Regions from separate parts of the Lysobacter sp. GCM10012299 genome, predicted to be linked through region 2. Evidence: predicted binding sites of a transcription regulator. Region 2 holds the regulator's gene; each other region holds the start of a gene.
The links. Region 2 encodes HrcA, which represses chaperone genes, less so after heat shock. Its sites were predicted from a motif close to TTNGCACTCNNNNNNNNNGAGTGCNAA; they were not measured.
Positions count from the first base shown of each region.

Region 1: groES (co-chaperone GroES) is a predicted target of HrcA. The motif match lies at 7,020-7,046, and genes of this name have one in related genera.
Region 3: rpoH (RNA polymerase sigma factor RpoH) is a predicted target of HrcA. The motif match lies at 5,876-5,902, and genes of this name have one in related genera.

Region 1 is NZ_JBHRZC010000002.1:573,088-583,319, reverse strand. It holds gene glnE (bifunctional [glutamate--ammonia ligase]-adenylyl-L-tyrosine phosphorylase/[glutamate--ammonia-ligase] adenylyltransferase) at 1-719, opposite strand, end outside; gene ACFOPO_RS06945 (S8 family serine peptidase) at 1,024-3,582, opposite strand; gene ACFOPO_RS06940 (DUF6445 family protein) at 3,955-4,563, opposite strand; gene groL (chaperonin GroEL) at 4,925-6,562, opposite strand; gene groES (co-chaperone GroES) at 6,671-6,958, opposite strand; gene ACFOPO_RS06925 (helix-turn-helix transcriptional regulator) at 7,465-7,866, shown strand; gene ACFOPO_RS06920 (hypothetical protein) at 7,871-8,353, opposite strand; gene cutA (divalent-cation tolerance protein CutA) at 8,487-8,828, shown strand; gene dsbD (protein-disulfide reductase DsbD) at 8,851-10,232, shown strand, end outside.
Region 2 is NZ_JBHRZC010000005.1:73,929-84,160, forward strand. It holds gene ACFOPO_RS14365 (outer membrane protein assembly factor BamE) at 1-131, opposite strand, end outside; gene fur (ferric iron uptake transcriptional regulator) at 334-735, shown strand; gene ACFOPO_RS14375 (potassium channel family protein) at 828-1,262, shown strand; gene recN (DNA repair protein RecN) at 1,408-3,072, opposite strand; gene hrcA (heat-inducible transcriptional repressor HrcA) at 3,214-4,269, shown strand; gene grpE (nucleotide exchange factor GrpE) at 4,420-4,959, shown strand; gene dnaK (molecular chaperone DnaK) at 5,106-7,016, shown strand; gene dnaJ (molecular chaperone DnaJ) at 7,156-8,283, shown strand; gene ACFOPO_RS14405 (hypothetical protein) at 8,302-9,030, opposite strand; gene dapB (4-hydroxy-tetrahydrodipicolinate reductase) at 9,148-9,867, shown strand; gene carA (glutamine-hydrolyzing carbamoyl-phosphate synthase small subunit) at 10,148-10,232, shown strand, end outside.
Region 3 is NZ_JBHRZC010000003.1:423,275-433,506, forward strand. It holds gene ACFOPO_RS09900 (protein-L-isoaspartate(D-aspartate) O-methyltransferase) at 1-182, opposite strand, end outside; gene ACFOPO_RS09905 (NYN domain-containing protein) at 239-985, opposite strand; gene tal (transaldolase) at 1,132-2,082, shown strand; gene ACFOPO_RS09915 (MFS transporter) at 2,176-3,504, shown strand; gene ACFOPO_RS09920 (NAD(P)/FAD-dependent oxidoreductase) at 3,501-4,784, shown strand; gene rpoH (RNA polymerase sigma factor RpoH) at 4,975-5,865, opposite strand; gene ung (uracil-DNA glycosylase) at 5,980-6,702, opposite strand; partial or broken gene ACFOPO_RS09935 (response regulator) at 6,699-7,055, opposite strand; partial or broken gene ACFOPO_RS09940 (response regulator) at 7,034-7,541, opposite strand; gene ftsX (permease-like cell division protein FtsX) at 7,553-8,521, opposite strand; gene ftsE (cell division ATP-binding protein FtsE) at 8,518-9,204, opposite strand; gene rhlB (ATP-dependent RNA helicase RhlB) at 9,396-10,232, opposite strand, start outside.

The DNA.
Region 1 (10,232 bases), on a different contig from region 2:
TGCTCCATCGCGGTGAACGACCACGCCACGCGGCCGACGTTGCCATACGGCCGCAGGCGCAGGTCGACGCGATGGCAGAAGCCGTCCACGGTCAGCTCGTCGAGCAGCTTGGCCAGCTGCTGGCCGAGCCGGGCGAAATAGTGCTCGGCATCGAGCGGGCGGGCGCCGTCGGACTGCCCGTCGTGCTCGTACGCGTAGACCAGGTCGACATCGGAACTGAAGTTGAGCTCTTCGCCGCCGAGCTTGCCCAGGCCGAACACCACCAGCCGCTGCGGTCGTCCCTCGCCATCGCGGATCACGCCATGGCGTTGCGCGAACTGCTCTTCCAGCGCGGCCAGGCCCAGTTGCAGGCATTGCTCGGCCAGGCGCGTGCTACCGGCGAGCGTCTGGTCGACATCGTCGAGCCCGAGCACGTCACGCCAGATCAGTCGGGTGGATTCCGCCGCCCGGTAACGCCGCAACAGCGCGGGCCATTGTTCGCTGTGTCCGGCCTGCAGCTCCGGCAGCGGTTCGCTGGGCGCATCGGCGTCGGCGGCCAGCCGCAGCAGCAGTTCCGGTTGCCGGAGCAGGGTCTCGACGGCGAAATCGCTGGTGCGCGCCAGCGCCATCAGGCGCGCATCGAGGCGCGCATCAACGTCGGGATTGGCTTGCCACGCGCCGGGAGCCGCGCCACGAAGGCGCGCGAGTGCGCGCGAGATGAAAGGTTCGACTTCGTCCATCGCGGAATGATGGCACGCAGGCCTTTCAGACCCACCGATGCAGGCGGCAGGCAATAAAAAAGCCCGCCCCGGTCGAACCGGTTGCGGGCCTGCTCCCTCCCCCACGTCGGGATGCGGGGCCGATCGTGAAGGAACCGTTAGGGGCTTGCACGCTGCACTGCAAAAAAGAACTCGCGGGTTTAGAAAGCTGTGGAAAAGCCATTCGCTGAATAGGGATTTGACGTTGCCAGCGTGCGCAGAGCGCACAAAAACACAGACCCCGCCTCGCGGCGGGGTCTGCTTCACCACATTGCGTCAACGCCGATCAGGGACGCGCGATGGTCACCACCGGCGACTGCCACTGCTCCCAATGGGCCGGGTTGTTCTCGTCACCCAGCGCCTTGAGGACGTACAGCCTCAGGATGTAGCTGCCGTTGGGCACGACCAGCTGCTTGTTCTTGTTCTTGGTGGTGACGCCGTCCCACGAGTAGGCGAAGAAGCCCGTCGCCGTCGAGTTGCGGCCCAGGAACTCTTCCTTGTAGGCGGTGTACCAGAGCTTGCCCGAACCGGCCTCGTAGACATCAAGCCGCATCTCGCGGGCCTGGTGGTCGTGGTGGATCAGGAAGAACGGGATGTCGTCGCCGACCATCGTGTAGGTCGCACCGGACGGCTGGTTGTTGAAGAAACCACCCGACAGCTTGGCCAGCCACGGGAAGCCGTTGGCGGTCGGCACCAGCACCTGGCGCAGCTGGTAGTCGCCGATGTAGCCGGCGTAGGGCACGCGCAGCGTCGGGCTGCCATCGTTCGGCGTAAAGATCAGGTAGCCACCGTACTGGCCACCCACCGGCGCCACCGGCGGTGTGATCGTCACCGGAATGGTCACGCTCTGGTTCTTCGTCAGCGTCACCGTCGGCGCGTAGAAGGTCACGCCGGCATCGCCGAGGAAGAAGCTCGGCGTGAACGTGTTGGGCCCGGTGGTGACCGCGTTCTCGAACGACAACGCGTAGGTCACCGGCGTCTTGCCGGTGTTCTTCAGCGTGATCGCCTGCGTGGTCGCGCCACTGGTACCTTCGCCCAGCGACAGCTTGCCCGGATCAATCCGGACGGCGGCCGTCACCGCATCGTCGATGCGCAGCATGCCGGCACCCTGGCGGTGCACGTTGTCGAGCAGGCCGGCGGCCGGCGAGAGCGACCAGGGCTTGGGCTGGGCCGAGTTCTGCAGGATCCTGGCCACGTTCTTCGCATTGGTGTTCGGCGCCGACTGCAGCAACAGCGCGGCTGCGCCTGCCACGTGCGGCGACGCCATCGAGGTGCCGCTGATCGAAGCGTAGCCACCGCTTTCCAGCGGATACGTCGACCAGATCGAACCACCCGGCGCACCGATGTCCGGCTTGAGCTGCAGGTCCGGCGACAGGCCATAGGCGCTGAAACTGGAGATCAGGCCACCGGCGACGTTCGGGAACGAATCGGTGTCGCCCGTCCAGGTCAGCTCCACCGGGCCGCTGGCGAGACGACCATCGAGCAGATCGCCAAAGGCCTTGGTGGTGCCGACGGCCGGGATGTTCACCGACGGTACGCCTGCAACGGTCGGGTTCAACGGTGCGGCCGCGACGTTGTCGTAGATCACCACGGCAGCGGCGCCGGCGTTCTGCGCATTGATCGCCTTGATGTAGAACGTGCAACCACCGCGACGGATCAGCGCTGCCTGGCCAGCCAGGCTACCGGCGGGCAATGGCAGGCAGGCGGCATCGATGCTGGCGGCGGTTCCGACGCGGCCCAGCGGCAAGGTGCCGGAGGTCGGCGGCGCCGGCGAACCGGTGGCCGGGTTGAAGCCGACCTTGAGGGCGTCGGGCGATGCGGTGAAGTACCGCTGGCGCGCGGAGATGTTGTCGAACGAGGCGACCGAGATGACCTTGTCGCCGGTGCTCGGGGCACCCGTCGAGTACATGCCGGTGGCGCCGCTGTTGCCGGCCGAGGCCACCACCACGATGCCCTTGTTGACCAGGCGCGAAGCGGCCTTGGCGGTCGGGTACTCGGGCCACTGGTAGGTGGAACCGATGCTCATGTTTAGCACGTCCATGCCGTCATGGTCGGCGCGCTCCATGGCCGCGATCATGATGTCGGCGGTGGTCGAACCTTGGCAGCCGAAGACGCGATAGGCACCGAATTTCACCTTCGGCGCAACGCCCTTCACCTGGCCGTTGGCGCCGATGATGCCGGACACGTGCGTGCCGTGGCCGTTGCAGTCGTCGGGATTGTTGTCAGGCGACGGGACCGGGTTGTAGGTCGGCGAATCCGGGTCGGCGTTGAACGCGTCACCGACGAAGTCCCAGCCCTTGATGACGCGCGCGGTCGGGAACGGCGTGCTGTGGTTGGTGCCGTTGCCGCCCAGGTCGGGGTGGTCGATGTCGATGCCGGTGTCCATCACCGCCACGCGAATGCCGCGGCCGTCGAGGCCGAGCTGGTTCTGGGCGATGTCGGCGCCGGTCATCGTCAGCGCGGTGATCAGGTCCGGATGTGGATTGGTTTCCGGATCGGGCATCTGCATGATCTCGACCGGATAGATCGCCTTGACGCCGGGCAGGCGCGCGACCGTGCTCAGCTGGCTGCGCGTGACGGTCAGCGACAGGCCGTTGAACAGATCGTTGTAGGCGAAGTTTTCGCGATACCTCACGCCAGCGGCGCGGGCGCCGTCGCGGAAGGCCTTCTTCTCGGCGTTGAGCGAGGCGTCCGAACCACCATCGGATTTCGGTGCTGCGCTCAGTTCGACGAACCAGCGCTGCGGGCTCTCGTCCCTGGGCGGTCCGGCCTCGGGCTCAGCGGGGGGATCGTCGGGAAAAACTTGTCTCAGCGCCGTCGACACCGGCGCGGCGAGGGCTGCCATGCAGGCGCTGGCAATCGCCGTAACTACAAGTACGGTTGGCTTCTTCACTGCGAATCCCCTTCTTCAAATTAGGTGATGACGCAAAATGGAACAGCCCCCTGTGGTGCCATTGTTGCCTGAAAAAGGCAGTCTCCGCGCGCGGCAATGCAACAAGAATTGGCGCCTGCCCGACACAGGAAAATGACTGCGCCGGTTTTCACAATGGCTTCACGCCGTGCCCGGGGCTCGAGCGATAGCGCAAGGAGTCAAACGCGCTCGCGCACGTTCGTCGGCCAGTGAACGGGGCGATCGGGTGGCATGGAAATTGCCGGCGCCTGCGGCAAAAAAGGCGTCACGTCCATGGGTGCCCGCCTGCGCGGGAACGAGGTGCGACTACGCCGCTGCGAAGAACATCAGGTAGACCAGCCGTCCGTTCTCGAGACGATCGCCGAATGCCGGCCCTGCCGTGTGCCACAACCACGGCCGCAACAGCACGAGCCGGTTGAAGCGCATCGGCGCATGCATGGTCAACTCCCACTTCGACTCATCGGTGCTGTCGCGCTCGATGATCTCGCGATGCATCTGCTCCATCGACGAGAAGCCCATCGCGCGCATTTCGTCGTCGGTGATCGGCGCACGGTCGGTCCGGGTGGCGCGGTGGCGGAAAAACTCCGTGCCGCCCGTGCAGTCCTCGGGACGACTGAGGTAGAGGATGCCCGACCAGTACGCCTGGTCGATGTGCACCTTCGCCCGCCCGATGTCCGAACCCAGCGTCATGCGGAACTTCGCATGCGACTGCAGCGGCGAGACCGGCCGCACGCGCTCGCCGACCAGCTGGGACACGCTGTGCTCCAGCCCATCGATCTCGATGCGCTCGAGCGAGTTGCGACCGGGAAACGCACCTTGTTGGTCGGGATAGGTCAGCTTCAACCCGACCTCGCGCAATTGCATCGCATCGCGCGGGCTGAGGAAGTCGTCAACGATGATCAGGGAGGTCGGCATGCGCGCGAGCTTAGCGGGCGCGCGCGGCATGCGCACGCAGGAGCAACGACACTGGTTCCCGCCTTCGTGGGAATGACGGGGAAGCAACGTCCATGGATTCCCGCGTTCGCGGGAATGACGGCTTCTGACGGAGACCGGGCAATGAAATGCCGGAGCGGCGGCCGACGGGCCGGGGATTGATCCGCAGCGGGACATGGATGTCCCGCGCCCCGCATTCGGACAGGATGTCCGACTAAGGGGCGGAGCAATCCCCGGCCCGGCGGACGGCGCCCCTCCGGAGCAAGAGCAAGAGATGACGGCAAAAAAAGAACCCCGCATTTCTGCGGGGTTCCTTGTGTAGCAGGCTACTGGGTGGAAGGACTTAGAAGTCCATGCCGCCCATGCCGCCCATGCCGCCGCCCGGCATCGCCGGCTCGTCCTTCTTCGGCAGCTCGGCGACCATCGCTTCGGTCGTGATCATCAGACCGGCAATGGAAGCCGCGTTCTGCAGCGCGGTGCGGGTGACCTTGGTCGGGTCCAGGATGCCCAGCTCGATCATGTCGCCGAACTCGCCGTTGGCAGCGTTGTAACCGAAGCTGCCCTTGCCCTCGGCGACCTTGTTGACGATGACCGACGGCTCTTCGCCGGCGTTGGTCACGATCTCGCGCAGCGGCGCTTCCATCGCGCGCAGGGCGATCTGGATGCCGTGGTTCTGGTCTTCGTTGGCACCCTTGAGGCCAGCGATCGCAGCCTTGGCGCGCAGCAGCGCAACGCCGCCGCCCGGGACGATGCCCTCTTCAACGGCAGCACGCGTGGCGTGCAGCGCGTCTTCGACGCGAGCCTTCTTTTCCTTCATCTCGATCTCGGTCGAAGCACCGACCTTGATCACCGCAACGCCGCCGGCCAGCTTGGCCACGCGCTCCTGCAGCTTCTCGCGGTCGTAGTCGGAGGAGGTCTCCTCGATCTGCGCCTTGATCTGCTTGATGCGGCCTTCGATGCCCGACACTTCGCCGGCGCCGTCGATGATGGTGGTGTTCTCCTTCGAGACCTGCACCTTCTTCGCGCGGCCGAGGTCCTTGATCGTGGCCTTGTCCAGCTGCAGGCCGACTTCCTCGGAGATCACGGTGCCGCCGGTGAGGACGGCCATGTCTTCCAGCATCGCCTTGCGACGGTCGCCGAAGCCCGGTGCCTTGACGGCGCAGACCTTGACGATGCCGCGGATGGTGTTGACCACCAGGGTCGCCAGCGCTTCGCCTTCGACTTCCTCGGCGATGATCAGCAGCGGCTTGCCGGCCTTGGCCACGCCCTCGAGGACGGGCAGCAGGTCACGCACGTTGGAGATCTTCTTGTCGTGCAGCAGGATGAACGGATCGTCCAGCTCGGCCTGCATCGACTGCTGGTTGTTGATGAAGTACGGCGACAGGTAGCCGCGGTCGAACTGCATGCCCTCGACGACGTCGAGCTCGTTCTCCAGGCCCGAACCGTCTTCCACGGTGATCACGCCTTCCTTGCCGACCTTGTCCATCGCCTGGGCGATCAGGTCACCGATGTTGGCGTCGGAGTTGGCCGAGATCGTACCGACCTGGGCGATTTCCTTGCTGGTCGAGGACGGCTTGGAGATCTTCTTCAGCTCGTCGACGGCGGCGACGACGGCCTTGTCGATACCGCGCTTGAGATCCATCGGGTTCATGCCGGCGGCGACGGCCTTCATGCCTTCGCGGATCAGCGCCTGGGCCAGCACGGTGGCGGTGGTGGTGCCGTCACCGGCGTTGTCGGAGGTCTTGGAAGCGACTTCCTTCACCATCTGCGCGCCCATGTTCTCGAACTTGTCGGCAAGCTCGATTTCCTTGGCGACGGAGACGCCGTCCTTGGTGATGGTCGGGGCGCCGAAGCTCTTCTCGAGCACGACGTTGCGACCCTTCGGGCCGAGCGTGGCCTTGACGGCATTGGCGAGCACATTGACGCCGCGCAGCATCTTGACGCGCGCGTCCTCACCGAAACGAATTTCCTTGGCAGCCATTTTCTATTACCTCAAAAGCGGAATTGGGGAATGTGGAACTGGGATACGAAAGACGGGAGGCAGTGGAAGCGCGCGCTGCGCGACGTTCCCTGCCCGCTCCGGGCGCTCTTAGCCGAGCACCGCGAAGATGTCGTCTTCCTTCACCACCAGGAATTCGGTGCCGTCGAGCTTCACTTCGGTACCGCTGTACTTGCCGAACAGGACCTTGTCGCCGACCTTGACCGAAACCGCGCGGACGTTGCCGTTGTCGAGGACCTTGCCGGAGCCGACAGCGACGACTTCACCCTTGATCGGCTTCTCGGTGGCCGAGTCCGGAATCACGATGCCGCCAGCGGACATCTTTTCTTCTTCCATGCGCTTGATGACCACGCGGTCGTAGAGCGGCTTGATATTCATCGCGACAAATCTCCGAGGGATTTACGTAAGTTGTTGAACGGACAGCGAAACTGCGTGAATTTTAGCAGTCGACCCTGACGAGTGCCAATGTCAGGGACGAAGAAACCCGGCGAACCGGGACAGCGCAGGAGATTGGGGAGGCGCCGCGGCCTTTCAAGGGCGTCCAAACGCGCGCGACAAAAAGAAAGAGCGCGCCCCCGTAGGAACGCGCTCTTTCTGGTACGGAGGTGGCTGTCCTGTGCTCGTCGCGTCCTGCGCACGGCCCCGAACCGACGCCTTGTCACTACCAACGCCCTTGTCGGCAGGAGCCAATGTTCACCGTTGCCGGCCCCTGAGGCCAGCGGCGGTCTGCTGACTGTTGGTATCACGCCGCGCGTGAAAAGCTTGAAACCATTGACCTTGACTGCTCAAATCGACGCGTACCGCTACCCATTGGACACAGCATTGGGTGAGTTTTGGTCACGTCGTGAATACCGGTATCAGTTGCCCAGCAGGCGGAGGCCTCCATGACACCCCAGCAGCGCATCCGCCTGGCACGGCGCCATTGCGGCCTGTCCCAGGCGGCCCTCGGCGCCGCAGTCGGGGTGCAACGCAGCGCCGTCGGCCATTGGGAGGCAGCGCGCGGCAAGTACCCGAGCGTGGCCCACCTGCGCGAAATAGCGATGGTGACCGGCGTGCAGTTCGAATGGCTGGCCACCGGCCGCGGCACCATGGGCCTGTCGGCCGATACCGCGCTGGACTCGGTGGCGGCCGCCGATGCCCTGCTGGTCGATGACCCGCTCGAGTTGCGGCTGCTGGCCGCATTCCGCGAAGCGCCGACGCGCTCGAAGGCGCCGCTGGTCGAAGTCGTCGAGCAATTGGCCCAGCTGCGAACCGGGCGTGGCCCGGGTCGCACGCCTGCCCTCTAGCTGATCAGCTGCCGGACAGCCGCTTCACCGCGGCGGGTGGCAACGCGGCGCAGTCGGCCGCCAGCTCGAACGGGGCAGTCGCAGCCGCGCCGTCCATGGCCAGCTGCAGGCGCCTGAATCCCGGCGGCTGCTCGACCGTGGTCGCCCAGATCGCCCGGATCGTGCCCTGCATCGGCGGTTCGGCCTGCACGTTGCCGCCGGCGTCCACGTACTGCAGCTCACCGGCCGCGGCGGCGACGCCTTCGCCACTGGCCGCATCCAGCAGGCTCATCGATTCCGGCTGGCTCCAGCAGCTCATGGCGTTTTCGCAGCTCAGGTCGGCCAGTACGCGCGTCGTCGCGGTGCCGGTCACCACGCAGGCCGCGCGCACGCGAATGCCGTAGGCGGGCGACTGGGCAGCTGACGCCGCGGGCAAGGCGGACGCCAGCGCAAGGAACATCACGGCCTTGGCGGCGAGGGCGTTGCGTGGGCGGTGGCGGTGGCGCATCTGGACTCCTGCGGCATGTCGGGGCCATGCCGGCGCCGGCAGCCTACGCCATTCCCCGCGACCGTGTGCGGGGCCGCTCCCGCCTCGGCGGGATTAGCCCGGCCTCGGGGCGGCAGCTACACTTGCGCCCCTCATGACCCCGTCCCCCGCCTCGTCCGTACGGCTGGTCTTCAGTACCTGCGCCGACCCGCAAAGCGCCGACGCCATCGCCAGGGCCCTGGTCGGCGAGCGCCTGGCCGCGTGCGTCAACGTGCTGCCCGGGGTGTCGTCGACGTACCGCTGGAACGACGCAGTCGAGCAGGCGCATGAAGTCCTGCTGCTGATCAAGACCACCGCCGACCGCCAGGACGCGTTGATCGCCCGGCTGCAGGCGCTGCACTCCTATGAACTGCCTGAGGCGGTTGCGGTCGAAGCCGTTGGCGGCCTTGCCCCCTACCTGCAGTGGGTGGCCGAACAGACCCGTGAAGATGATTGAGTCCACTGCCTTGATGCTGAGCATGTCCCGACTGCGCGGCGTGCTGCCGAGAATCCTGCTGTCCCTGGCCATGGCGTCACTGCTGTCCACCCCTGCGATGGCGGCGATCAATCCCGACGACCTGCTGCCGGTGGACGAGGCGTTCGTGCTGCGCGCCGAAGCGCCCGCTGCCGACCGCATCGAGATCCGCTGGCACGTCGCCGACGGCTACTACCTCTACCGGCACCGCATTTCGGTGCAGGCCGATCCCGCCTTCGCCGCGCAGGCGCTGCAGTTGCCCAAGGGCAAGGCGCACGAGGACGAGTTCTTCGGTTACGTCGAGACCTACCGTCAGGCACTCACCGCGGTGCTGCCAGGCAAGCCGGCAGACGCCGCGCCGCGGCAGGTCACGCTGAAGGTGCGCTACCAGGGCTGCGCCGACGCCGGCATCTGCTATCCGCCGCAGACGCGCAGCCTCAGTGTCACCTTGCCCGCCGCGGGCGCTGCAGCAGCACAGCCTGCCGCAGCACAACCCACGGTCGCGTTCGGCCCGGCGGGCGGCGGTGCGTTGCAGGGCGGCGGACTGCTCGCCACCGATGCGTTGCCGTTGCCGCCGGAGCAGGCCTTCGGCTTCGAGGCGATCGCCGGCGACGGCAACACACTGCTGCTGCGCTTCACTCCCGCGCGCGGCTATTACCTGTATCGCGACAAGACCACGCTGCGCCTCGATGACGCGGCGGCGAAAGCCGGCATCGCCCTGGGCAAGCCGCGCTGGCCGCAGGGCGTCGCCCATCGCGACGAGCATTTCGGCAACGTCGTCGTGTACTTCGACCAGGTCGAATTGCCGGTCGCGCTGACGCGAAGCAAGGCCGATGCGGCCACGGTGCGGCTGACGGCAGGTTTCCAGGGCTGCCAGACCGATGGCATCTGCTATCCGCCGATGACGCGGACGGTGGAGGTTGCGCTTCCTGCCGGGGTGGTGGGGGTGGCTGCGGCTGACGTGAAACCCATCCCCTCCCCGGCCCTCCCCTTGAAGGGGAGGGAGCAAAGCTCCGTTGCCCCTGCCGTTGAGCCCTCCCCTTCAAGGGGAGGGTTGGGTGGGGATGGGTTTGCCTCCAAGCCCACCGACCTCGCCGAAGACAGCCGCCTGGCCGCCTCCCTCGCCGGTCCCAACCGCTGGTGGGCGCTGGCGAGCTTCTTCGGCTTCGGCCTGCTGCTCTCGTTCACCCCGTGCGTGCTGCCGATGATCCCGATCCTGTCCGGGCTGATCGCCGGCCATGGCCCGGGCCTGGGTGCGCGCCGTGCGTTCGCGCTGTCGTTCGTCTATGTGCTGGCGAGCGCGCTGGTGTTCACCATCGCCGGCGTCGTCGCCGGACTGGTCGGTGCCAACCTGCAGATCGCCTTCCAGAACCCGTGGGTGATCGG
Region 2 (10,232 bases):
CTCATGCCGGTCTGCAGCTGGTCGACATTGGCCTTTTCCAGCAGGTTGCCCTGGTAGATCGGCTGCTTGTAGAGGATGCCGCACCCGCCGGTGACCATGGCGATGGAAAGGACCAACAGGAGCTTGTGCATCGTGTGCTTCGGCATCGGTGTCTGCGACAGGCGGATAACGCGGCGATGATACACTGAAGCCCGCATCCACCAAGCGCGGACGCAGGCGGCGGCGTCCCGGCGGCGTTCATCGGGCGTTCCGGCGCCCGGCCGACAGGCCCGCCCGTGGCCGCCAGACCCGAACCGGCAGAGCCCGACTGACAGCGTGACCCGAGGAACCCAGATGGAATCGCAAGACCTGCGCAACGCCGGACTCAAGGTCACCCATCCGCGACTGCGGATCCTGGAGCTGCTGGAGCAGTCCAAGCCCCGCCACATGACCGCCGAAGACATCTATCGGCACCTGCTGGAGCACGGCGAGGACATCGGCCTGGCCACGGTCTACCGCGTCCTGACCCAGTTCGAGGCAGCTGGCCTGGTGCTCAAGCACAACTTCGAGGCCGGGCAGTCGGTGTACGAACTCGACCGCGGCCACCACCACGACCACATGGTCGACGTCGACACCGGCAAGATCACCGAGTTCGAAAGCCCGGAGATCGAGGAACTGCAGCGCAAGATCGCCGCCAAGCACGGTTACGAGATCGAAGAGCACTCGCTGGTGCTGTACGTGCGCAAGAAGCGCTGAGTCGTTGAAGTCCGGGCCAGGGCAGGCCCGAAGAGCACGCATCGCCGCCGCCTCCGATCCCGGAGGAGCGGCCAACCACAAGGAAGAAGGCCATGCTCAACCAGTTGCTCTGGGCGTTGCTGCTGACCGCGATCACCGTGGTCATGCACAGCGGTTACAGCGCCATCACCATCAAGCTGCTCGCCAGGCAGCAGCGGCCGCGCCAAGGCCGCTACCTGCATTTTTTCATGGTCCGGGTGGTGATCGAGCTGATACTGCTGCACAGCGCGGAGACCATAGTCTGGGCGGCCTTCTACGAGTGGAAGAACGCCGGCTGGGACTGGAACACGTCGCTGTATTTCTCGGTGGTCAGCTACGCCACGCTTGGCTATGGCGATGTGTTGCTGCCGCCGGAATGGCGCCTGGTCGGTGCGCTGCAAAGCCTGGTCGGCGTGTTGCTTGCCGGCTGGTCGGTGGCTCTGATCGTGGCCGTGTTGCAGTCGACACTGCGCAAGAAGGCCATCGAAGACCGGGTTCCGCTGAAGTAGGTTGGCGCGAACCGGGTGCGCTGCGCTTACCCGGGCTACCCACGCCAGAACGTAGCCCGGGTAAGCGCAGCGCACCCGGGCCCAAGTCGGCAACGCATCGGCACGTAGCCCGGGTAAGCGAAGCGCACCCGGGTCGACACCCGCGCTAAACGTCCGCCAGCAGCCGCTTCGCCGCCGCACGCGCTTCGCGGGTGAGCTCCACGCCGCCGAGCATCCGCGCCAGTTCTTCCTCGCGCTGCTTGGCATTGAGCAACTGCACCGCGCTCTGGGTGACGCCTTTGCTGGCGGCCTTGCTGACCCGGTAGTGGGCATGGCCCTGCGCGGCGACCTGCGGCAGGTGGGTCACGCACAGCACCTGGCGGCTGGCGCCCAGTGCCCGCAACTTCTGGCCCACGATCTCGGCCACGGCGCCGCCGATGCCGGTGTCGACCTCGTCGAACACCATCGTCGGCACCGCGTCCAGTCCGAGCGCGGCGACCTCGATCGCCAGCGAGATGCGTGACAGCTCGCCACCGGAGGCGACCTTGCGCAGCGCCCGCGCCGGCTGGCCCGGGTTGGCGGCGACCAGGAACTCCACGCGTTCGCCGCCCTGCGGATCGGGCCGATCGGTCTCGGACGGTTCGATCTGGACGTCGAAGCGGCCGCCGCCCATGCCCAGTTCGGAGATCAATGCGGTGGTGCTGGACGACAGCCTGGTCGCAGCCTCGCGGCGCAGGCGGCCGAGGACGTCGGCAGCCTGGCGCCAGTCGCGGCGCGCGGTTTCGATCTCGGTGTCGAGGCGGGCCAGGCGCACCCCGGCGCCCTGCAGCGTCTCAAGTTCTGCCGCAATCGCATCGCGTTGCGCGCCCAACTGCTCGGGCGGAACCCGATGCTTGCGCGCCAGTTCGTGGATGCGGGTGAGGCGATGCTCGATGGCTTCCAGCGCGGACGGGTCGAGGTCGAGGTCGCTGCGCACGCGATCGAGCAGGGCCAGGGCCTCGTCGACCTGGATGGCGGCCGCATCGAGCATGCCGTCGACATCGCCCAGGCGTGGTTCGTGTTCGACGACGCGCTGCAGGTCGCCGCGGACCTGCTGCAGGCTGCGCGACAGGGACGGGCCTTCTTCGCCGCCGAGGCGGGCGAAGGCGCCTTCGCAGGCCGCGATCAGGTCGGCTGCGTGGGCGTGGCGGCGATGGTCGTCCTGCAGGCGCGCGATGGCTTCGGCTTCCAGGTCTTCGCGGTCGAGTTCGCCATGCTGGTGTTCGAGCCAGCCGATGCGGTCGGAGACGTCGCCCTTGGCCGATAGCTCGTCGCGCTCCGCCAGCAGGGCGCTCCAGCGCGTCGCCGCGGCCGCAACCGCGCCGAGTTCGGCCTGGGTGCGGCCGAAGGCATCGAGCAGCGCCAGCTGGCTCGGGCGGGACAGCAGCGCCTGGTGCTCGTGCTGGCCGTGGATTTCGACCAGCAGGGCGGCCAGCTCGCTGAGCTGGCCGAGGGTGACCGGGCGGCCATTGACCCAGGCGCGCGAGCCGCCGTCGGCGCGGATGACGCGGCGGATCTGGCAGGACTCGTCCTCATCGAGTTCGTTGTCGCGCAGCCAGGCGTGCGCCAGCGGGACGTCGTCGAGGCTGAAGCCGGCGACGAGTTCGGCGCGGTCGGCGCCATGGCGGACCACGCCGCTGTCGGCGCGCAGGCCCGAGATCAGGCCCAGCGCATCGACCAGCAACGACTTGCCGGCGCCGGTCTCGCCGGAGATGACGGTCAGGCCGGGACCGAAGCCGAGCTCGGCTTCACTGACCACGGCGAACTGCTTGAGGGAGAGGTGGACGAGCATGGACCGCGATTGTGCCTTGTGTAGGTTGCGGCGTGATAGCGGGGGCGCGTCTCGCAGGTTCAGATCGCGAGCGCAACCTGGGACGAGGCGCACCGAAAACCCTTGCACCGGATCGGGCCGCGACCTATCAATATGCCCGTCATGAACCGCAAACCTGCCGATCCCAGCCTCGACCCGCGTGCACGGCAGCTGTTGCGCACCCTGATTGGCCGCTATATCCACAGCGGCGAACCGATCGGCTCGCAGACGCTGGCGCGCCATGCCGGCCTCGACGTCAGCGCGGCGACCATCCGCAACATCCTCGCCGACCTCGAGGATGCCGGCCTGCTCAGTGCGCCGCACAGTTCGGCCGGACGCATCCCGACGGCCCAGGGCTACAGGCTGTTCGTCGACTCGCTGCTGCAGGTGCGACCGTTGCCCGATAGCGACTTGGCGCGCCTGCGTGGCGAGCTGCCGGCCGGCTCCGGCACCCAGGCCCTGCTCGGCAGCGCCTCCGAGCTACTGTCGGCGATGACCCATTTCGTCGGGGTGGTCAGCGTGCCGCGGCGCGAGCAGTTCGCCTTCCGCCGGATCGACTTCGTGCCGCTGGACGGCGCGCGGGTGCTGGCGATTCTCGTGTTCGCCGACAACGAAGTGCAGAACCGCATCGTCCAGACCCGTCGTCCGTTCGACGCGGGCGAGCTCGAGCGCGTGGCCAACTACCTGAACGCCCACTTCGCCGGGCGCACCGTGGCCGACATCCGTTCGACCCTGCTGCGCGAGCTGCGCAGTGCCCAGACCGAGATGCAGTCGCTGCTGACGCAGTCGGTGGAGCTGGCCGAGCAGGCCCTGGCCCCGGGCGGCGACGACATGGTCCTGGCGGGGCAGACACGCCTGATGGGGGTGCAGGAGCTGGCCGACCTCGACCGCCTGCGCGACCTGTTCGACGCCTTCGCCCGCAAGCGCGAGATCCTGCAGTTGCTCGAACGCACGGTGCAGGCGCCTGGCGTGCGCATCTTCATCGGCGAGGAAACCGGCCTGGCCCCGCTGGAGGGGATGTCGCTGGTCACCGCGCCCTACGTGGCCGGTGGCGGCAGCGGCCAGGTGCTGGGGGTCCTGGGGGTGATCGGACCGACCCGGATGGCCTACGAGCGGGTGATCCCGGTGGTGCAGGCCGCCGCCGATGCGCTCGGGGCGGCCATCCACTCCGAGTCCTGACCCCTCGTAATCCGGCCCCGGTCGGTTTTCGGGCCCTTGGCCGGCGCCGCCGGCTCACCTCGTCTTGAAACCTCGCGGGGCGGCCCCATTGCTGCCCTGTCGCGCCAATGAGCGCGGATTTCCGAATTGTTTGGCGCCCTTGGCGCAGGGATGGAGCACCACATGACCCAGATCGATCCGCAAGACACCCCCGACAACACCCTCGACCTTGCCAACGACGCCGACGGCGGCGATTCGCTGGCGGCGCAACTGCAGGCCGCCCGCGCCGAGCTGGCGCAGCTGCGCGAGGACTCGCTGCGCGAGCGTGCCGAGCTCGAGAACCAGCGCAAGCGCATGGCCCGCGACATCGACATGGCGCGCAAGTTCGCCAACGAGCGCGTGCTCGGCGACCTGTTGCCGGTGATCGACAGCCTCGAGGCCGGCCTCACCATCCAGGCCGACACCGCCCAGCACCTGCGCGAAGGCATGGAGCTGACCCTGCGCCAGCTGCTCAAGGTGGTCACCGACAACGGCCTGGTCGCGATCGATCCGGCCGGCAAGGCCTTCAACCCGGAGCACCACCAGGCCATGGCCATGGTCGAGAGCGCCGGGCACGCGCCGGGCGATGTGGTCCAGGTCTACCAGAAGGGCTGGCTGCTCAACGACCGCCTGCTGCGCCCTGCGCTGGTGGTGGTGGCCAAGCACGACTGAACAGTGGGGGCAGGGCAGCGCCGGGCGAGGCGCTTTGCCAACGCGGTCGCTTGAAGAGCCCGCAGCCGGCCCCCAGATAACGCACATCGGCGCTAGCACAGATTCGGCGCCACACCATTTCAAGCATTAGCGAGGGAGCTATACACATGGGCAAGATCATCGGTATCGATCTGGGCACGACCAATTCGTGCGTCGCGATCATGGAAGGCGGCAAGGCCAAGGTCATCGAAAACGCCGAAGGCGACCGCACCACGCCTTCCATCGTGGCCTTCACCAAGGACGGCGAAGTCCTGGTCGGCGCCTCGGCCAAGCGCCAGGCCGTCACCAACCCCAAGAACACCTTTTTCGCGGTCAAGCGCCTGATCGGCCGCAAGTTCACCGACGCCGAAGTCCAGAAGGACCTCGACCTGGTGCCGTACTCGATCGTGCAGCACGAGAACGGCGACGCCTGGGTCGCCACGGCCGACGGCAAGAACATGGCGCCGCAGCAGATCTCCGCTGAAGTGCTGGCGAAAATGAAGAAGACCGCCGAGGCCTACCTGGGCGAGACGGTCACCGAGGCCGTGATCACCGTGCCGGCCTACTTCAACGACAGCCAGCGCCAGGCGACCAAGGACGCCGGCAAGATCGCCGGCCTCGACGTCAAGCGCATCATCAACGAGCCGACCGCGGCCGCGCTGGCCTACGGCATGGACAAGAAGGGCGGCGACCGCAAAGTCGCGGTCTACGACCTCGGCGGCGGCACGTTCGACGTGTCGATCATCGAGATCGCGTCGGTCGACGGCGAGATGCAGGTCGAGGTGCTGGCCACCAACGGCGACACCTTCCTCGGCGGCGAAGACTTCGACAAGCGCGTCATCGATTACCTCGTGGAAGAGTTCCAGAAGGACCAGGGCATCGACCTGCGCAAGGATCCGCTGGCCCTGCAGCGCCTGAAGGACTCGGCCGAGCGCGCCAAGATCGAGCTGTCGAGCGCGCAGCAGACCGAGGTGAACCTGCCGTACGTCACCGCCGACGCCTCCGGTCCGAAGCACCTCAACATCAAGCTGACCCGCGCCAAGCTCGAAGCCCTGGTCGAAGACCTGGTCAAGCGCACCATCGAGCCATGCCGCATCGCCCTGAACGACGCCGGCCTGCGTGCCAGCGAGATCAGCGAAGTGATCCTGGTCGGCGGCCAGACCCGCATGCCGAAGGTGCAGCAGGCCGTGGCCGAGTTCTTCGGCAAGGAACCGCGCAAGGACGTCAACCCCGACGAGGCCGTGGCCGTGGGCGCCGCGATCCAGGGCGGCGTGCTGGCCGGCGACGTCAAGGACGTGCTGCTGCTCGACGTGACCCCGCTGTCGCTCGGCATCGAGACCCTGGGCGGCGTGTTCACCAAGATCATCGAGAAGAACACCACCATCCCGACCAAGGCCTCGCAGACCTTCAGCACCGCCGAGGACAACCAGTCCGCGGTGACCGTGCACGTGTTGCAGGGTGAGCGCGAGCAGGCCCGCTACAACAAGTCGCTGGCCCGCTTCGACCTGACCGGCATCGAGGCCGCGCCGCGCGGCATGCCGCAGGTGGAGGTGTCGTTCGACATCGACGCCAACGGCATCCTGCACGTGTCGGCCAAGGACAAGAAGACCAACAAGGAACAGAAGGTCGAGATCAAGGCAGGTTCCGGCCTGTCCGAGGACGAGATCGCCAAGATGGTCGCCGACGCGGAAGCCAACCGCGAAGAGGACCAGAAGTTCCACGAGCTGGTGCAGGCCCGCAACCACGCCGATGCGTTGATCCACAACGCCCGCAGCGCGATCAAGGACAACGGCGACAAGGTCGGCGGTGACGTGATCGGCCGCACCGAAGGCGCGATTGCCGAGCTGGAGACGGCGATGAAGGGCGACGACAAGGGCCAGATCGAGGCCAAGTCGAAGGTGCTGGAGGAAGCGGCACAGTCGCTGTTCGCCGCTGCCGCTGCCGCGTCGCAGCCGGGCCAGGAAGGTGGCGCTGGCGCGCCGAAGTCCGATGACGTCGTGGACGCTGAGTTCACTGAAGTCAAGGACGACAAGAAGTAAGGCGGAAACCGGAGAACGGGGAGCCGGAATGAGGACAGCGCAGCCCATGGCAGTGCTTCCGCAACCGGTTCCCCTTTCTTGTCTGCGATCTTCGCTTTGACGATTTCCCCTTACCGAGTCACCGAGTCAACCCCGGCAAATGAGCAAGCGCGATTACTACGAAGTCCTGGGCGTGGCCCGTGACGCCAGCGATGAAGACCTGAAGAAGGCCTATCGCCGCTGCGCGATGAAATACCACCCGGACCGCAATCCGGGTGACGCCGCCGCCGAGGCGACGTTCAAGGAATGCAAGGAGGCCTACGAGGTCCTCACCGACGGCAATCGCCGCCGCGCCTACGACCAGCATGGCCACGCTGCCTTCGAGCACGGCATGGGCGGTGGTGGTGGCGGTGCCGGCTACGCCGACATGGGCGACATCTTCGGCGACATCTTCGGCAACATCTTTGGCGGAGGCGGCGGTGCGCGCGGCCCGCGTCGCGGCGCCGACATCGGCTACGTGATGGAGCTGACGCTGGAAGAAGCGGTCGGCGGCATCGAGAAGACGATCGAGATCCCGACGCTCGACGAATGCGACACCTGCGACGGCACCGGTTCGGCCGATGGCAACCTCGAGACCTGCTCGACCTGCCAGGGCCGTGGCCAGGTGCGGTTCCAGCGCGGCATCTTCTCGATGCAGCAGGCGTGCCCGCACTGCGGCGGCCGCGGCAAGACCATCGCCAATCCGTGTGCCGACTGCAACGGCCAGGGACGCGTGGAGCGCACCAAGACCCTGCAGGTCAAGATCCCCGCCGGCGTCGACAACGGCGATCGCATCCGCCTCACCGGCGAAGGCGAAGCAGGGCCTGCCGGTTCGCCGCCGGGCGACCTCTACGTCGACGTGCGCGTGCGCGAGCACGAGATCTTCCAGCGCGACGGCGATGACCTGCACTGCGAAGTGCCGGTGCGCATCTCGCAGGCGGCCCTGGGCGACACGATCCGCGTGCCTACGCTCGATGGCGATGTCGAGCTGCGCATCCCGGCCGAGAGCCAGACCGGAAAGCTGTTCCGTCTGCGCGACAAGGGCGTCAAATCGGTGCGCAGCCGCTCCACCGGCGACCTGTATTGCCGGATCGTGGTCGAAACGCCGGTCAACCTGACCCCCGAGCAGCGCGAGCTGCTGGAGAAGTTCGAAGCGACGTTCGTCGGGGAGGGAGCCCGTCGACATTCGCCGCGCGCCTCCACCTTTCTGGACGGAGTGAAGGGCTTCTGGGACCGGATGACGTCCTGATCCACTTCGGCAGGGGCTTCAGCGTGAAGTCCCTGCCACCAGCCGTTGCCGCCATCGCAGCAGATCCTCGAACTCCGCCGCCAGCGCCGCGTCGCTCCAGCAGCGGCGCGTCGCCGGGCCGAGCGGCGGATCGATCCTGGCGGCCGGAGCGATGCCCTCCAGCACGACGGCCATGGTGATGTCGGCGTAGCTGAAGCGGCCCAGCAGGAAATCGCAACCCGACGCCTGCAGGCCATCACGCGTGCGCTGCAATGCAATCCGCAGCGATCCAGGCACCAGCAGGTGCCGATACTTGCAATCGAGCCGGCGTGCGGCGTCGCGAGCGACGAAACGCAATGGCTGTCGCAGCGGCCGTGGCAGCACCGATGCAGACGCCTCGTCGAGCGCTTGTGGATCGGCCAGCACGCAGCGCACGACGCGGGTGCGTGCTTCGGCCAGCGCCGCCTCGCTGAGTTCGTTCCACGGCGCGATGGCGTCGAAGTCGCCGAGCCGGTCGTCGCCGGCCGATGCTGCGGCGAAGCGGGCGATGTCCCACGATCCGCGAATCACGTCCGGTCCGGCCAGAAGCACCGGCACCGACACCGGCCCTGACCACTGCCGCATCCGCCAGCGCAGCCAGGGTTCGCTCAGGGTCGGCGTGTACTCCCGGTACGCGAAGCCGACAGCGCAGGCCTCCAGCGCCCAGCCTGCCTTCTGTGTCCACGGCGAAAAGGCTTCGCCCACCAGCAATGCACGGGATGACGGCACGGTCGTGCTCCTGCATTGACGCGTCGGGCCGATTATTACCAATCCCCGCCGCCATACGCAGTCGCCGTTCGCGCAGTTCGCTTGTCCACGCGCCCGTGTTGCGATTAGCCTGCGCGCATGAACGATTCGAACTCCCCCATCCGCGTGCTGATCCATGGCGTCACCGGCCGCATGGGCCAGGCCCTGCTGCGCCTTGCCGCCGAGCGCGACGACGTCATCGTGGTTGCCGCGGTGTCGCGTTCGCAGCCGGCGCAGCGCGTGGTCGATGGCGTGCCGCATTTCGCCGCAGCGGAACTGCCGGGCGTGCCGCCGTTCGACGTCGCCATTGATTTCAGCCTGCCGCAGGGTTTCGACGCGATCCTCGACCTGTGCGCGCACCGTGGTGCAGCGCTGGTCTCGGGCACGACCGGCCTGGAGGACGCGCAGCGCCACGCCCTGGACAACGCGGCCACGCGGATCGCCCTGCTGTGGGCCGCGAACTTCAGCCTCGGCGTGGCGGTGCTCAGCGAACTGGTCGAGCGGGCCGCGGCCGCGCTGCCGGGCTGGGATTGCGACATCGTCGAGTCGCACCACGTGCACAAGAAGGACGCGCCGTCGGGCACCGCGCTGGCACTGGGTGCGAGCGCGGAACACGGCGGGGCGCAGCCGCGCTATGCATCGCTGCGCGCCGGCGACATCGTTGGCGAGCACCTGGTGCAGTTCGCCGCGCCCGGCGAGCGCATCGAACTGGTGCACCGGGCGACCAATCGCGACATCTTCGCCCGCGGCGCGCTGCATGCGGCGGCCAGGCTGGCGGCGAAGGGGCCTGGTCAGTACCGGCTGCGCGATCTGCTCTGAGCCGACAGTGGCGGGAATGAGCGCCCCGAGGGCGCGCAGGCCCCGCTACGGGGCCTCGCCGGAGCGCTGCAAGCCTGAAGGTTCTCCCGCCGCCATTCATCCAAGGCTGGCGTCCGGGGCCGCGGACCGCTAGAATTCCCGCTCGCCTGAACCCCTTCCGTCGGACCGGTCCCGCACCGCGTCCGCGCTTTGCTGCAGGCCGGTTTTTGCCGATCCAGGCACGCCGGCATCTGCGCAGCGGTGGGGGTGTCAGCACCCCCCGGCAGCCAAGGCGATCCCCGTGACCCAACCCGCAATCCTCGCACTCGAAGACGGCACCATCTTCGAGGGCGTTTCCGTAGGCGCGCCTGGCCTTTCGGTCGGCG
Region 3 (10,232 bases), on a different contig from region 2:
TCGCGGTCGATGCGCGCAGTCGTGCCGGCATCGGCACGGGCCTGCACTTCGAGTTCGGCGATCAGCTCCCGCCGCGGCTGCGCGTACGCGTCGCCCTGCCGTGCGTGCGCTGGCGTGCCGCACAGCGCCGCGACCAGCACGGCCATGCGCGCGATTCCGACGAAGGTGGCACCGCCCTGCATGGCGGCGAGTCTAGGAGTTGCCGCGTTACCCTTTCGGCAAGGGACGCGTGAAGGCCTCAGCCCTTCTTGGCGGCCTTGGTTTTGGCCCGCTGCCTGGGCCGGATCCACAGGATCTGGTTCTCGCGATTGACCTCGAACAGGCCCGTCGCCTCGATCAGGTCGCTGAGTTTGCGGAAGCCGTAATTGCGCGGATCGAACGAGGCCTGGTTGCTGATCTGGTGGCCGACCTGCCCCAGGTGCGCCCAGCCGTCATCGCCGCTGGCCGACTCCACCGCGCTGCGCAGCATCTGCAGCAGGCGGGTGTCGTCGCGCAGTTCCTTGGCCGTGCGTGGCTTGTTGGTGACTGCCGTGGCCTCGGTGCTCGGCTGCACCAGTGCTTCCAGATAGGTGAACTTCGAGCACGCGTTGACGAACGGCAGCGGCGTCTTCTTCTCGCCGAAGCCATAAACCTTCACGCCGTCGGTAAGCAGCCGCATCACCAAAGGGGTGAAGTCGGCATCGCTGGAGACAATCGCGAAGCCGTCGAGGTTGCGCGCGTACAGCAGGTCCATCGCGTCGATGACCATCGCCATGTCGGAGGCGTTCTTGCCGCTGCTGTAGGCGAACTGCTGGATCGGCCGGATCGCGTACTCGTGCAGCGTCGCCTCCCAACTCTTGAGGTGCGGGCTCTTCCAGTTGCCGTAGGCGCGGCGGACGTTGGCCACGCCATGGCGCGCCACCTCGGCCAGGATCACGTCGATCTTGGCCGCCGGTGCGTTGTCGGCGTCGATCAGCAGGGCAATGCGGCGCTCGGGTTCGGCCATGACACGCTTCCTGGCGGGAGGCTCGGAGGTTTGGGCGAGCCTACCCCACGGCGGCAACGACGGCATGACCTGGCCAGGCGCACGAATGTTAGCGCTACCATGATCTAATCGGAGACAATGGACCCGACACCGAAGCCACCGACACCATGACCAGCCAGCTCGAACAACTGCGCACCCTGTCCGCCGTCGTCGCCGACACCGGCGACATCGAGGCGATCGCCCGCTTCCATCCGCTCGACGCCACCACCAATCCCTCGCTGCTGCTCAAAGCCGCCTCGATCCCGGCCTATTCGCCGCTGATCGACTCGGCGCTGGCGCAGGCGCGCGGCTCCGACCTGGCCGAGCGCGTCGCCGACGCGTCCGACGTCCTGGCCGTCACCATCGGCACCGAAATCCTCAAGCTGATCCCGGGCCGCGTCTCGACCGAGGTCGATGCGCGCCTGAGCTTCGATACCGACGCCACGCTGGCCAAGGCACGCAAGCTGGTCGCGCTGTACGAGAAGGCCGGCATCGGCCGCGAGCGCCTGCTGATCAAGACCGCCTCGACCTGGGAAGGCATCCGCGCCGCCGAGCAGCTCGAGCGCGAAGGCATCAACTGCAACCTGACGCTGCTGTTCTCGTTCGCCCAGGCCGTGGCCTGCGCCGAGGCCGGCGTGTTCCTGATCTCGCCCTTCGTCGGTCGCATCCTCGACTGGCACCTGGCCAACGGCGGCGAGAAGCCGGCGACGCCGCAGGACGATCCGGGCGTGCAGTCGGTCACGCGCATCTGGCACCACTACAAGCGCCACGGCTTCAACACCGTGGTGATGGGTGCGAGCTTCCGCAACACCGGGCAGGTGCTGGCGCTGGCCGGTTGTGATCGCCTGACCATCTCGCCGGAACTGCTGGCCGAACTGGCCGCCAGCGAAGGTGGCGTGCCACGCGCATTGAATGACACGGGTGACCGCGCACCGGCACCGGCCGCGCTGGACGAAGCCGCCTTCCGCTGGCAGCACAACGAGGATGCGATGGCCAACGACAAGCTTGCCGACGGCATCCGTCGCTTCGCCGCCGACCAGCGCAAGCTCGAGGCTTTGCTGGCCGATCGGCTGCGCTGATCGCCCTCCGGCGTCGCGGCTTCGGCCGCGACGTGCCAACCTCGGATGGGCGCGGCTGAAGCCGCCCCCATCGGCTTGAGGCAAACTGTGCGCATGGATGCGACGACCCGGATCACTCCCGCCCACCGCCTGCGCAGCATCTTCAGCGGTTCGGTCGGCAACCTGGTGGAGTGGTACGACTGGTACGCCTACTCCGCGTTCGCGATCTACTTCGCGCCGCATTTCTTCCCCAAGGGCGACAGCACCGCGCAGCTGCTCGACACCGCGGCGGTGTTCGCGGTCGGCTTCCTGATGCGTCCGGTCGGCGGCTGGCTGATGGGAATCTACGCCGACCGCCACGGCCGCAAGGCGGCACTGATGCTGTCGGTGCTGCTGATGTGCGCCGGCTCGCTGCTGATCGCCGTGGCGCCCGGCCATGACAGCATCGGCCTGGCGGCTCCGGCCTTGCTGGTGTTTGCGCGGCTGCTGCAGGGTCTCAGCGTCGGCGGCGAGTACGGCACGTCGGCGACCTACCTGAGCGAGATGGCCGACGCTCGCCGACGCGGTTTCTGGTCGAGCTTCCAGTACGTGACGCTGGTGATGGGGCAGTTGCTCGCGCTAGGGCTGCTGGTGCTGCTGCAGCGGCTGCTGTTGACCGAGCAGCAACTGCACGACTGGGGCTGGCGGATCCCGTTCGTGGTCGGCGCGCTGTGCGCGGTCACCGCGTTGTACCTGCGGCGCGGGATGCAGGAGACCGAGTCGTTCGTCGCTGCGCGCAGCCATGACGTGAAGCGTCGCGGCAGCCTGCGGGTGCTGCTGCAACACCCGCGCGAAGTGCTGACCGTGGTCGGCCTGACGCTGGGCGGTACGCTCTCGTTTTATACGTTCACCACCTATCCGCAGAAGTTCCTGGTCAACACCGGCGGTTTCAGCAAGGCCGATGCCACCCTGATCTCGGCGGCGTCGCTGCTGGTGTTCATGCTGCTGCAGCCGGTGGTTGGCGCGCTGTCCGACCGCATCGGCCGGCGCCCGATCCTGATCGCCTTCGGCGTGCTCGGCACGTTGTGCACCTACACCATCCTCAGCGGCATCGCGGCGGCCAGCAGCGTCTGGAGCGCGTTCGCCTGGGTGATGACCGGGCTGGTGATCGTCAGCGGCTACACGTCGATCAATGCGGTGGTGAAAGCCGAGTTGTTCCCGGCGCACATCCGCGCGCTCGGCGTCGGGCTGCCGTATGCGCTGACCGTGTCGGTGTTCGGTGGCACGGCCGAGTTGCTGGCGCTGTGGTTCAAGAAGATCGGTCATGAGTCGTATTTCTACTGGTACGTGACGGCATGCGTCGCGGTGTCGCTGTCGGTGTATGTGTTCATGCGCGACACCAAGCACCATTCGCGCATCGACCGCGACCAGGACGATGTCCAGCAAGGAGCAGCCAAGGCATGAGTTCGCGTCCGCGCATCGTGGTCGTCGGTGGTGGCTTTGGTGGCCTCTGGGCGACGCGCGCATTGTCCGGTGACGATGTCGACATCACCCTGATCGACCGTCGCAACCATCATCTGTTCCAGCCGCTGCTCTACCAGGTCGCCACCGCCGGCCTGTCCTCGCCCGATATCGCCGCGCCGCTGCGCCACATCCTGCGCAACCAGCGCAATGTCGAGGTACGCCTGGGCGAAGTCACGGGCATCGACACGCAGGCGCGCGCGGTCTCGCTCGCAGATGGCGAGCAGCTTCCGTACGACTACCTGCTGCTCGCCAGCGGCGCCACGCACGCGTACTTCGGCCACGACGAATGGAGTGGCGACGCGCCCGGGCTGAAGACGCTCGACGATGCGCTGGCGATACGCCGCCGGCTGCTGCTGGCATTCGAGCGCGCGGAGGCGTGCGACGATCCCGACGAGCGCGCCGCATGGCTGAGCTTCGCCGTCGTCGGCGGCGGCCCGACCGGCGTCGAACTGGCCGGCACGCTGGCCGAGATCGCACGGCACACGCTCAAGCGCGAGTTCCGCAACATCGATCCGTCGCAGGCGCGCGTGCGGCTGATCGAAGCAGGTCCTCGCGTGCTGGCGTCGTTCCCGGAGTCGTTGTCGGCCAAGGCGCAGCGGCAGCTGGAGAAACTTGGCGTCGAAGTCGTGACTGGCACGCCGGTCAGCGCGATCGATGCGCGTGGCTTCACCCTCGGCGACCAGTTCGTGCCGGCGCGCACCGTGCTGTGGGCCGCCGGTGTCGCCGCCTCGCCGCTGGGCGCCCTGCTGGGGGTCGAACGCGATCGCGCCGGACGCGTGCCGGTGGCGCCTGACCTGAGCGTGCCCGGGCATCTGGAGATCTTCATCGCCGGCGACCTCGCCAGCGTCGTGCAGGACGGCAAGCCCGTGCCCGGCGTGGCACCGGCGGCCAAGCAGATGGGAGCGCACGTGGCCACGGCGATCCGCGCGCGTCTGGCCGGCAAGGCGGCACCGGAGTTCCGCTATCGCGACTTCGGCAACCTGGCAACGATCGGGCGCATGGCCGCGGTGGTCGACCTGCACGGGTTCAAGCTGTCAGGGCTGCTGGCGTGGTGGTTCTGGCTGGCTGCGCACGTGTTCTTCCTGATCGGCTTCCGCAACCGGATCATCGTGCTGATCAACTGGGCATGGGCGTACTGGAGCTACCAGCGGCACGCGCGGATCATCCTGGGGCAGGACAAGCCAGATGGTCATCCCGGCGAAGGCCGGGATCCATCTTGATCGTCATCCCGGCGAACGCCGGGATCCAGGCCCTCAGCCTTCGACGAGGCCGTGACTCCGCAACCTTGATGCTCCGACACTGGATCCCGGCCTTCGCCGGGATGACGGTGACGGGGTGGCGGCGTGAAGATGGCTGCAAAACAAAACGGCCCGGTTTCCCGGGCCGTTTCGCAGATCGCATCGCTGATGCTTACGCCGCGAACAGCGCGCGCATCTTCTTGAGCGCGTTCGCCTCGATCTGGCGGATGCGCTCGGCGCTGACGCCGTACTCGTCGGCCAGCTCCTGCAGCGTGATCTTGCTTTCGTCGTCGAGCCAGCGGCGCTTGATGATGTCGCGCGAACGCGCATCGAGTTCCGACAGGCCTTCGCGCAGCAGCGCCAGGTGGCCGTCTTCTTCGTCTTCGCGCTCGTAGGTCTGCGAGGGATCCTCGCCGTCGGCGCGCAGGTACGCGACCGGCGACGGCGGTGCGCCATCGTCGTCTTCGTCCGGCGCATCGAAGCCGATGTCACGGCCCGACAGGCGCGATTCCATCTCCAGCACTTCGCGCTCGGAGACGTTGAGGTCCTTGGCGACCGCGCGCACTTCCTCGGCGTTCATCCAGCCCAGGCGGGTCTTGGACTTGCGCAGGTTGAAGAACAGCTTGCGCTGCGCCTTGGTCGTGGCGACCTTGACGATGCGCCAGTTCTTGAGGATGAACTCGTGCATCTCGGCACGGATCCAGTGCACGGCGAACGACACCAGGCGCACGCCCTGGTCGGGGTCGAAACGCTTCACCGCCTTCATCAGGCCGATGTTGCCTTCCTGGATGAGGTCGCCGATCTGCAGGCCGTAGCCGTTGTAGCCACGGGCCACGTGCACGACGAATCGCAGGTGCGAGTGCACCAGCTCACGGGCGGCATCGAGGTCTTCTTCTTCGCGGAAGCGACGGGCCAGCGCCTGCTCGTCCTCGACGGTCAGCACCGGGATGCGGTGCACCGCGTTGACGTAGGCGTCCAGCGAACCGAGCGCGCTCGGTACGGGGATGTTGTTGGCGACCAGCGCAGTGGACAGGCCGCTATTGGTAAGGCTGTTCGTGGTCATGGCAGGCATCTTAGCAGTCGGGTTGTAGGACTGCTAAAGGGCCTGGAAGTTCCGCACTGTTGCGGTGACAGAACAATGGGACTGTTCAGGTTCGGGACCGAGCCGCAGGCGTAGTCAGATGGACAGGTCGGCCCTAGGCGGGAGCGACCAGTCGATTCCGTCTTGCCCGCGCCGCTGCAGGTACTCGTTGGCGGCCGAGAAATGGCCACAGCCGAGGAACCCGCGGTGGGCCGACAGCGGCGAGGGGTGCGGCGCCCGCAGGACCCGGTGGCGGCGCGTATCGATGACCTTGCCCTTGGCCTGGGCGTAGCTGCCCCAGAGCAGGAACACCAAACCCTCGCGTTCGCGGTTGAGGGTGTCGACGACGTGGTCGGTGAATCCCTCCCAGCCCTTGCCCTGGTGGGCGCCGGCGCGGCCTTCCTCGACCGTCAGCACGGCATTGAGCAGCAGCACGCCGCGCTGCGCCCACGGCAGCAGGCAACCGTGGTCGGGCCGGGCGATGCCCAGGTCGCGCTCGATTTCCTTGTAGATGTTGAGCAGCGACGGCGGCACCGGCACGCCGGGCAGCACCGAGAAGCACAGGCCATGGGCCTGGCCGTGGCCGTGGTACGGGTCCTGGCCGAGGATGACGACCTTGGCCGCGTCGAACGGCGTGGCGTCGAAGGCGGCAAAGATGTTCGGGCCGGGCGGGTAGACATGGACGCCGGCGGCCTTGCGCTCGCGCAGGAAGGTCGACAGTGCTTGCATGTCCGGGCGCTGCAGGTAGTCGCCTACCCGCTCCTTCCAGGAGGGCTCCAGGGCGATCCTGTGCCCCCCTCGTTCACCACTGTCGTTCATGCGTCCAGTGTCGCCTGCTCCGGCAGGCGCGACAGTCGCAGCTGGAACAGCGTCTTGGTGATCAGCAGGCGCTCTTCGATCGGCTTGAGCACCAGGTCATTGGCGCCGGCACGCAGCAGCGCGCTCTGGTTGTGGGCGTTAGCGTCGCCGGTCATCACCAGCACTGGCAGGCGGCGCTTGCCGTGGCCAAAGTCCTGGCGCAGGCGCTCGAGCAGGTCGTTGCCGCTGAGCGCGCCCTTCAGATAGACGTCGGTCAGCACGAGGTCGGCGCCGATGTCGTCCTGGCCGCGGCGCGTCTCGAGGAATTCCAGCGCTTCCTCCACACCGATGAAGTGCAGCACGCTCAGGCCGGCGCGTTCGAGCATGCGCTTGGTCGCCAGCGCGACCACCTTGCTGTCCTCGACGTAGAGCACGCGCGCGCCCGGGATCGGTTGCGGTTGCACGTAGCCGCGGATGAACGCCGCCAGCGCAGTGTGACCCAGCGCCTTGTCGAAATAGTCGGTCACGTCTTCGGTGAAGCTGCGCGATTCCAGGTGCGACTGCGCATCACCGGACACCACGATCACCGGCACATAGGCCTGGCCAGCCGACTCGCGAACCGCGCGTGCCAGGGCGATGCCGTCGCCGTCGGGCAGCGACAGCGAGGTGGTGACCAGGTCAACCGCGCCGGCTTCGAGCGCGGCGCGTGCCTCGGCGATGCCGGCACAGGGCACCACCACCGCATCGGCAAGTTCGCGCGTCAGCACGTCGCCTATGAGCTTGCGCACCAGCTTGGAACCGTCCACCACCATGATCCGCGGCGCGGTGCTGGCGAGGTGGCGAAGATCGTGGGAGGTCATGCGTTCACTGCTTACGAAATGGGCCGGGTCTGGCGCAGGTAATGACCGGTCACGAGACCGGCGCCGATCCAGCCGAGCAGGCCGGACCCGAAAACAATCGCCGCCGCCTGGCGCAGGTCGAAGCCTTGCAGGGTGAAGCCGCTGCCATAGCTGTGGGCGAGGTCGGCCAGCGGAGCGCGCAGTGCCTGGTCGGCCGCGGTCAGCAGCGCCAGCGCAATCGCGCCTGCGACCAGGCCGTAGCTCAGGCCCAGGTACAGGAACGGGCGACGAGTGAAGCCGTCGGTGGCGCCGAGCTGCTGCAGCACGGCGATCTCCTCGCGACGCGACTGGATGTCCAGGCGCACCGTGTTGCCGACCACCAGCAGTGCGCCCAGGCCTAGCAGCGCGGCCAGCACCCAGGCCAGGCGCACGCCGAAGCGCAGCCAGCTGTCCAGGCGCTGGCGCCAGCCGGCGTCGTGCTGGACGACGTCGACCTCGGGCAGCGTGCCCAGCGAAGTGGCGAGCAGGGCCTCGTCGCCCTTCGGGCTGACGATGAGGACGCTCGGCAGGGGATTTCCTTCAACGGCGGAGATGGCTTCGCCCAGTCCGCTGCGTTCGCGCAGCTCCTGCATGCCCTGCTCGGGCGTGCGCAGTTCGAGCGCGGCGACGTCGGCGCGGCCACGCAGCTCGTCGGCGAGCGCACGGGCGCGGTCGAGCGCAACGTCCGGCTTGAGGAACAGACTGATCTGGCGCGCCTGCTGCACCGAGCCAGTGAACCGCTCGATGTTGCCCAGCGCCGCCCACAGGCCCAGCGGCAGCGTGATCGCCACCGCCATCACGCCGATGGTCAGCGCGGTCGCCCAGGGCTTGTGGAACATGCGGCCGAGGCTGGCGACCAGGCTGTAGAGATGGTGGTCGAACCAGGTGCCCAGGCGCGAACGCGGCGGCTGCGGGCGCGCCTTGGCCGCGGGCTTGCTCGCTTCCGTCGACGGCGCGCTCACTGGGCCAGGTCCTGCGGCGAGATGTCGTCGACCAGGCGGCCCTGGTTGAGCACCAGCACGCGCTTCTTCATGCGCTTGACCAGCGCCAGGTCGTGGCTGGCGACGAGCACGCTGGTGCCGCGCTCGGGCAGCGACTCGAACAGCGCCATGATTTCGGCCGACAGGGTCGGGTCGAGATTGCCGGTGGGCTCGTCCGCGACCAGCAGGCGCGGTTCGCCGACGATGGCGCGGGCGATGCCGACGCGCTGCTGTTCGCCGGCCGACAACTGCGTCGGCAGTGCTTCGGCGCGCGCGCCCAGGCCGACCTTGTCGAGCACGCTGCGCACGCGCTTGCCGATGTCGCCGCGGCGCAGGCCGCGCAGGATCAGCGGCAGGGCGACGTTGTCGGCAACGCTGCGGTCGGCGAGCAGGCGGTGATCCTGGAAGACCACGCCGACATCGCGACGGTGCAGGGCGATGCGACGGCCGCGCACCTTGAGCAGGTTGCGATCGCCGAACAGCACGGCGCCGCGGCTGGGCCGCTCGGACAGATGGATGAGTTTGAGCAGGGTGCTCTTGCCGGCACCGGAATGGCCGGTCACGAACAGCATTTCGCCCGGCGCCACTTCAAAGCTGACTTCGCTCAGCGCGTCGTGGCCGCCGCTGTACCGCTTGCTGACATTGTCGAAGCGCAGGACGCTCATCGCTCACCGGTGCTGGCTCATGCCGCCAAGTATCGGTGGCGCGGGCGAGGAAGGCCAGCGGCGGAAATAAAACCGCGACAGAGATCGTGAAAGTCCCTTCTCCCGCTCGCGGGAGAAGGTGCCCGGAGGGCGGATGAGGGTAGCCCTCACCCCAACCCCTCTCCCGCAAGCGGGAGAGGGGCTTTGTGGCGTCAGTGCTGGCTGCGCGGTGCGCGCGTGATCAGCGACTTGAGGCTGCGGCCGATGCGGTTGAGCAGGCCCGGCTTCTCGCCCGACACGGCGGCCTTCGGCGGCTTCTGCGCGTGGACCTGGGTGGCCTTGCCGCCCTGCTGTGCCGGTGCGGCGGCGACGGCGGCTTCACCGTTGCCCTCGACGCGCTTGCCGCCACGACGACGACGACGCTTGCGCGGCGCGCGCTCGGCATCGGCCAGGCCCGGCGTCGGCGCGGTGGCAGCGGCTGCGGCCGGAGCGGCCACGACCGAAGCACCCGCCTCGGCCACGGCTGCAGCGGCACGCGGCTTGCGCTCGCCACGCGGTGCGCCGCCTTCACGACGCTCGCCAGGACGACCCTCGCTACGACCGCCGCTGCTGCGACGCGGACCGCCGGCACCACTGCCACTGCGACCACCCTTGCCGCCACCACGACGCTCTTCATCGGCCGCACGCTGTTCGCGTGCTTCCTTGAAGATCGCGCCGATGCTTTCTTCTTCCTCGCCCGGCTCGCCGGCCGGCACTTCGCGCGGGGTACGCGGCAGCGCGACCAGCAGGTCGGGTTCGACCGCCACCACCGGCAGCTTCTGCTCGATGTAGGCCTCGATGTCCGGCAGCGACATCGCATAGCGCTCGCAGGCGAAGCTGATCGCGTCACCTTCCGCGCCCAGGCGGGCGGTGCGGCCGATGCGGTGGACGTAGTCCTCGGCATCGAACGGCAGGTCGTAGTTGTAGACGTGCGAGACGCCGTCGATGTGCAGGCCGCGCGCGGCCACGTCGGTGGCGACGAGGATCTCGAGCTGGCCCTTCTGGAACTT